DNA from 3 places in the Paludibacterium flexuosum genome. Region 3 is predicted to be linked to each of the others. Evidence: riboswitches for the same ligand, from Rfam matches in the RefSeq annotation. Region 3 holds a riboswitch; each other region holds the start of a gene.
The links. Region 3 has a riboswitch for cobalamin ahead of AACH39_RS12450 (PAAR domain-containing protein). Riboswitches for the same ligand answer to the same signal wherever they lie in the genome.

Region 1: it holds a riboswitch for cobalamin, as region 3 does, so the genes downstream of both, AACH39_RS07305 (energy-coupling factor ABC transporter permease) here and AACH39_RS12450 (PAAR domain-containing protein) in region 3, are expected to answer to the same signal.
Region 2: it holds a riboswitch for cobalamin, as region 3 does, so the genes downstream of both, AACH39_RS02455 (cobaltochelatase subunit CobN) here and AACH39_RS12450 (PAAR domain-containing protein) in region 3, are expected to answer to the same signal.

What each region holds. Positions count from the first base shown of each region.
Region 1 is NZ_AP029060.1:1,540,185-1,542,442, reverse strand. It holds gene pelG (exopolysaccharide Pel transporter PelG) at 1-498, shown strand, start outside; cobalamin riboswitch at 605-818, shown strand; gene AACH39_RS07305 (energy-coupling factor ABC transporter permease) at 950-1,615, shown strand; gene AACH39_RS07300 (hypothetical protein) at 1,617-1,955, shown strand; gene cbiQ (cobalt ECF transporter T component CbiQ) at 1,956-2,258, shown strand, end outside.
Region 2 is NZ_AP029060.1:515,873-518,130, forward strand. It holds gene AACH39_RS02455 (cobaltochelatase subunit CobN) at 1-1,440, opposite strand, end outside; cobalamin riboswitch at 1,594-1,779, opposite strand; gene cobD (threonine-phosphate decarboxylase CobD) at 1,897-2,258, opposite strand, start outside.
Region 3 is NZ_AP029060.1:2,617,958-2,620,215, forward strand. It holds gene yjeM (glutamate/gamma-aminobutyrate family transporter YjeM) at 1-601, shown strand, start outside; gene AACH39_RS12450 (PAAR domain-containing protein) at 814-1,140, opposite strand; cobalamin riboswitch at 1,344-1,556, opposite strand; gene AACH39_RS12455 (cation:proton antiporter) at 1,831-2,258, shown strand, end outside.

The sequences.
Region 1 (2,258 bases), 1.1 Mb from region 3:
CGCATCGAAACCGATTTCGTCGAGTATTACGATGCCTTCTATAGCGCGGTCCGGGAAGGCGCTTCGCTGCAGCATATCGAGAATGTCCGCAACGGCATGGTCGATGCCCTGCGTACCGGGCTGTACGAGATCGTCAAGGTGCAGTCGATTGCGGCCATCCTGTTGTTTGCCAGCGGCGCCGAGCTGTTGCGCTGGCTGGGGATCTCGGTCCTGTACCTGCCGCTGTTGCAGGTCGATGTGATTGCCGCCAGCCTGCAGGTGGTGTTCCTCGGCATCATCAACATTTTTTTCTACCTCGACAAACGTCGCGTGGTGCTGGCGGCGACCAGCGGTTTTTTGTTGCTCAACATGCTGCTGACGGGAATCACCTTGCAACTCAACCCCGCCTGGTATGGCTATGGGTTTGCCGGAGCCATGCTGATTGCGGTGGTGATCGGGCTGGCGGCGCTGGATCGCAAGCTGGAGCGGCTTGAGTACGAAACCTACATGCTGCAGTAAGCGCAACTGGCTACATTTGTGCGTTGGACTTGACCTGACTCCGCGCGGCTTGTTTGACAAAGGGGTATACTGCGAAGCTATTTTATGTCGGACGACACGTCGTCCTGACATGACAATTGATCCAGGTGCTCTGACCCATGTCCATGGGAGGAGTGAAACGGGAAGCCGGTGACGCTGCCATGCAGCCAGTCCGGCGCAGCCCCCGCTGCTGTAGGCCTGACGAATCTGCCACATGCCACTGTGCCGCTTTGCGGTGCGGGAAGGCCGGCCGAGGAGGATGAAGGCGAGCCAGAAGACCGGCCTGGGTCATCGGTAGTGCCAATCTCTGGGGTGGGGAACGGTTCTGCGGTTGTGCGCCTGCGACTTCGGTGTGTGGCTCCGGATCGGATTTCCCTTGGTGATTGGCCGGCTTGGATCCGCCGGATCCGTTCTTCGCAAGGGAGAGCAGTTCATGCACATTGAAGATGGCATCCTGTCACCACAGGCATGCGCAGTCTGGTACGCGGCGACCGCCGTGTTCGTCGTTCCCGGGATTTATCAGATCAAACGCAAGGTACAGGAAAACCTGTCCTATAAGCCGTTCCTGGCCATGATCGGCGTGGCAGTCTTCGTCATTTCCGCCATGCACTTGCCGGTGCCGGTGACCGGATCATGCTCGCATCCTTGCGCCACGGCGCTGGCGGCGATTCTGGTCGGCCCCTGGGCGTCCGCGGTCATCTCCACCATCGTGCTGTTCTTCCAGGCAATTTTCCTTGGTCATGGCGGTATCACCACGATTGGCGCAAATACTTTCTCGATGGGGATCGCCGGCGCCCTGTCCGGCTATGTGCTGTGGAAAAGCCTGCGCGCGCTGAATTGCCCGCTGTGGCTGGCTGCCGGCCTGGCCGGGGTGGTCGGTGACCTGATGACTTATCTGGTCAGTGCCTTCGAGCTGGCCTGGAGTCTGCACGGCAATATGCCGCTGCTGACCCAGTGGATGATTTTCTTCATGGGTTATGCCCCGACCCAGTTGCCCCTGGCCCTGGCCGAGGGGGTGTTTACCGCCGTCGTGCTGCAGGCGATGGCCAGCCGCCGGCCCGATCTGTTGCCCGGCATCCTCGTCAGCAAAGGAGCCTGAGATGTCACATCCCGCACGCGATCTGTCGCAGAACCGTTTCTTCGATGGCTTTACCCGCTGCATGCTGGCCGTGATGTGTGCCTTGCTGCTGTTCATCTTTGTCTCGGCACGCTATATGAGTGCACACCAGATGGAAGCCGCCGGCACGGATGATCATGTGAATAACCTGGCGACCCAGGTCACGCAGCGCGATCATCATCCCTTCCTTGAGCTGCCGGGCGATGCCCAGGTCGGCGCTTTCTCGGTTGCCAACTTCTTTGCCGGTCTGATTGTCGGCTATCACTGGCTGCGGCTTTTCGGGCGGCGTGAAGGTCAGTGCCGTTGTCAGCAGGAAGACTGAGTGGTCAGCCTGGCACGCCATGATGCCGTCGCTGCCTCGGCCGCGGCCGGGGCAGATGGCCGCATCAAGACCCTGTTGTTGCTGGCGGCGGTCGTCGTGGCCTCGACTTTGCGGCATGGTGTGCTGGCGCTCGCGCTGTGGCTGGGGGCGCTGGCGCTGTTCGCGCTGCTGGGGCTCAACGGGCGCGATTTGTGTCGTCGTCTGCTGATGCCGCTGGGTATTGCCTGGGTGGTGCTGCTCAGTGTCATGCTGACGCGCGGCAGTCAGGTGCTGTGGCAAGTCCCGCTCTGGGGCTGGACGCTC
Region 2 (2,258 bases), 1.5 Mb from region 3:
GAAGTAAAGCTGCTCCTGATGCACATAGGCCGTACCGGGGGCCTCACCCCAGCGCTGGTTCATGCGTTGTTGCAGCGAGGCGGGCAGTTCGGCGAACCATGCTGCGTAGCGTGCCGCCGGCACCCGCGCAATCGCCTGCATCATCTGGGTACTGGTCAGGTAGTCCTGGTCGTAGGCTCCCCGGTCAATCAGCTGGTGCATCAGGCTGGTGCTGTCTGCCGGCAGTCCCTCGACCTGATAGCCATGGGTCTGCATGGCTTGCAGGATGGCCCAGAGCGAGGCGGGGGAGTCCAGGCCGACGGCATTGCCGATCTGTGCCGCCTTGCTATTGGAGTTGGTGAAGATGAAGGCGATGCGTTTCTCGTGCGCCGGGGTGGTGCGCAGCCTGACCTGACGTGCCACGATGCCGGCCAGACGGCGGACCCGGTCGGGCACCGGGGCATAGCTGGTTTCGCTGCTGGCCTGATCGGCATGCGCCTCCTTGAAGGAAACCGGCACGCTGATCAGTCGGCCGTCAAACTCCGGCAGTGCCACGTTCATGGCGGTGTCCAGCGGGTTGAGGCCGCGGTCGGCTGCGAGCCACTGCGCCTCGGTCATATTGCTGGTGATGGCTTGCAATACCGGCACATCCAGTTGCTCAAATGCGCTCACCGACCAGCCTGCCTGGGTCGCACCGTCAGGGTTGACTTCGCCGATGGCAAAGGAGGTGGTGTTGACCAGCGCCTCGATCGGCTCGGCCAGCAGATCATTGAGCGCCGCCGGCAGTCCTTGCTCGCCCGGCGTGCGCAGCGAGGCGGTAAACAGTGGCAGGGTGTTCAGCTGGCGCTCGTGCAGGGCATCGATCAGGGCATCGACAAAGCGGGTATTGCCGGACAGCCAGTGGGCGCGATAGAACACCAGGCCGACGGTCGGCCATTGGGGGTTGCGGATGGCGCGCCAGTCATCCAGCGTTGCCAGGGCGCCCAGTTCCGGATGGTACAGGCCGTGGTCCGGCAACGTGAGCGGCTCGGCATAGCCATGACCGGTCATCAGCAGGCGGTCGGAGAGACAACGCAGCATGTGAGCCAGATTGTCGCTGCCGCCAGCCTGCAGATAAGCGTTGATTTCCTGTTGCAGCCCGTGGCCGACATTGCACAGGGCGGTCAGGTCCGGGTCGGGCTCGCCGGTGCCGCTGATGATCACCAGATGGTGATGGTGCTGGCGGATATGGGTCAGCAACAGGTCGAAGCCGGCGATGGCTTCGGCGCGGCCCAGGACGCGTACCACGAAGACGCTGGTGTCGCGCAAAGGGCCGTTCAGCAACTGCTGCATGGCCTCAGCACTGTCGATGGCTTGCAGGTTGATGCCGTTGACGGCGACAAAGTCGGCGGGCAGCGGGGCGCGCAGCAGGGCGGACAGATCAGTGCCGGCGTGGCTCAGCAGGGCAATGCCGTGACTCATGCCACACCTTCGGCAGCATGGACGGACAGGAAATGGTAGCGGTGCATCGGCGCCCTCGGATGACGTTGTGTCGTCGAGAGCGAGGGCAGCAGTCTGGGGAGAATGGTCCGGTCTGCATGCTTGTCCACCAGTACACCCCGACTGGTTCTAGCTCACGTCGACAAGTCTGACGGCCGGTCTCCTGGCTCGCGCGTCATCGCCTTGAATCGCCTTCCCGGTCGGATGCCCGGTGGCAGTGGATTCAGACTCTTCGCTTACAGTTGCGGGGGCAGCTGCGGCATTGAACCGCATTCCCGTTTCACCCGTTGCAACACGGGCACCGTCATGTAAAGGGCGAATATTACGTGATGAATGGGTAACTTTGGTAAAAAAATGAACAAAGTTTGACTTAGGTCGGGATAGGAGGGGGGAGTATCCTCCGGCGGCACAGGCAAACGATTGCCTGTGCCGCCGGCGTTAGCTTTTGACCAGGCTGAGGCTGGCCAGCGCCTGATCCAGTCGCGCCCAGTCACTTTCTTGCGCTGGCAGACCGAAACGCAGGCTTGGCGGCGCGTCGAATAAGCGGGTGAGGATGCCCTGGCTGGCCAATTGCCGATGCAGCATGGCCGCTTGCGGATGGCACACCCACTGGAATAGCGGCGTGGACCCGCCTGGCGCCAGGCCATGCCGGCGCAGCAGCGTGGCCAGCCGGTCACTTTCGGCCGGCAGGCGCTGGCGCATGGCCGCCTGCCAGGCCCGGTCCTGCAAGGCCATTCTGACGGCCTGGCGCGCCGGGCCGGCCAGGGTCCAGGGGCCGAGCTCGTCCTGCAGTGCCTCGA
Region 3 (2,258 bases):
CGGCGTGTCGATGTTCTGCGCCCTGACCGGTGCCTTCTTCGTGCTGATCTACGCCCCGCTGAAGCAAATGATCGAAGGCGTGCCGCAAGGCATCTTCCCGGCCAGCTGGAGCAAGGAAAACCAGAACGGCATGCCGACCGTGGCACTGCGCTGGCAACTGGGTCTGGTGATCGTGCTGATCGCCCTGGGTACCTTCGGTGGTGACGCCGTGGCCGACCTGATCCAGAACCTGGTGACCCTGACCAACGTGACCATGACCGTACCGGTGATCTTCATCATCTACGCTTACATTCACTACCTGCGTAACGATGCTGTAGAAAAGCCGATCCGCATCTTCCGTTCCAACGGTTCGGGCATCTTCATGGCCTGGTGCGCCATGCTGACCATCGGCTTCGCCAACCTGTTCACCGTGGCCTCCCCGCTGTATCACGCCTACCTGGGTGAAGACGTCGGTGCCAACATGAAAGAAGGCATGATGTCCATCATCGGTGTGGTGGTCTTCGCACTGATCGGCTGGTTCATGGTCGCTCGCTACGAACGCCATGTTGCCCAAGGCAAGCTGCCGATGCCGGAAGCCAAGGCAGAACTGGGCGGCAAGTAAGCCCACAAGCAGAACAGGCGGCGCCCTGCGTCGCCTGCCATCCCGAAAAAAGCCGTTCATCTGACGATGAACGGCTTTTTCATCGAACGGGGGCAGGTCTTGTATTTTGCATCCCGGCGCAAAATGCACATCGAACAGAACGGGGTCAGGTCTTGTATTTTGCATCCCGATGCAAAATACAAGACCTGACCCCGTTCTCTCGCAGCAGCGACTCAGGCCACCTTGCCCGGCAGATAATCCGGATCCAGGAACCCCGCCACCGACTTGTCCGACGGCATCACTGCACAACAAGACTGCGGACTGGAAATAATGTAATCGCCATTGGCCAGCGCACTGCCGACAATCGCCGCCGGCCGACCGGCCAGCAGCAACAGACTGCCGGCACCCGAAATGATCACCGTCTCCGAACCATCCGGATAACGCACCGTATCGCCCACCCGGGCAATCAACTCCATCTCCGAAGTGGCCGTCACCACCTCGCCCCCATAACGGGTTTTCGAACCGATCGTCGCGACCAGATAAGATTGCTGTTGCTTCATGATAGCTATGCTCACAAGGGTGTTTCCCCCCACCGGGGAGACAAGCGGCCACGGACACACCGCGCCGAACCAGGCGAGAACACCTCCACGGGGACAGAGCAGACAAGGCGCAGACAGGCAGGCCGACACACGGCTGCAGGCAGAGCACCACTCCCCACCCCGGGGACGGATCTCGCGGGACCTCCGCACTCCCAGACAGGGGGCAGAGCACCCAGGAATCAGGCCGGTCTTCTGGCTTGCCTTCCACCTCGGCGACCGGCCTTCCCGGACAGACAACATCCAGTGGCATGGTGATCGCGTCGTCAGGCCTACAGCAGCGGGGGCTGCGCCGGCATGGCTGCAACAGCAGCGGCACCGGCTTCCCGTTTCACCCCGTTCCGAAAGGAACACAGGGCACCTGAATCCAGGGCGCCATGATCCCGCCGGGCGGAAAACACGTCAAACGATAAAAAATCAGCATGTTGTGCGCGCTTCGCAACACCCTCCGCACGGGGTCAGGTCTTGTATTTTGCGTTTCGATGCAAAATACAAGACCTGACCCCGTTCTGTGCGCCGGGGCATTCAGAATCGCGACTCAATTGATCGAAAGGGGGTCAGATTGCTTTAACCCTCATGCCAGCAGGGTAGGGCGGTGCTACCATCCGCGACGAGCGCAGGGAGAAGCCCGCATTGAACGTCGGAGGGCGCTGTATGAAAAGAGTTTTTTGGCATGTACTGGGTTATGGCACCGTGCTGGTGCTGTCTGTCAGCCTGCTGTTGTGGATCCTCAGTCAGGGCCCGCAAGGCACCCCCGTCTGGCTCAGCCAGGCCGCCAACGAGTCCGACGACTGGCTGGCCTCCCTGCAAGGCACACTCGGCCACAACGCCACCCTGCCACTGGTCGGCCTGCTGATGCAGATCCTGATCATCCTGACCTTCTCCCGTCTGTGCGCCTTTGGCCTGCGAGCCATCGGCCAGCCGCCGGTCATCGGCGAAATGCTCGCCGGCATCCTGCTCGGCAAATCGGTTTTTGCCCAACTCTGGCCGCAGGGCTTTCACTTCGTGTTTCCCGAAAGCGCCATGCCGCAGCTGTACTTCTTCAGCCAGATCGGCCTGATCTTCTTCATGTTCGTGGTCGG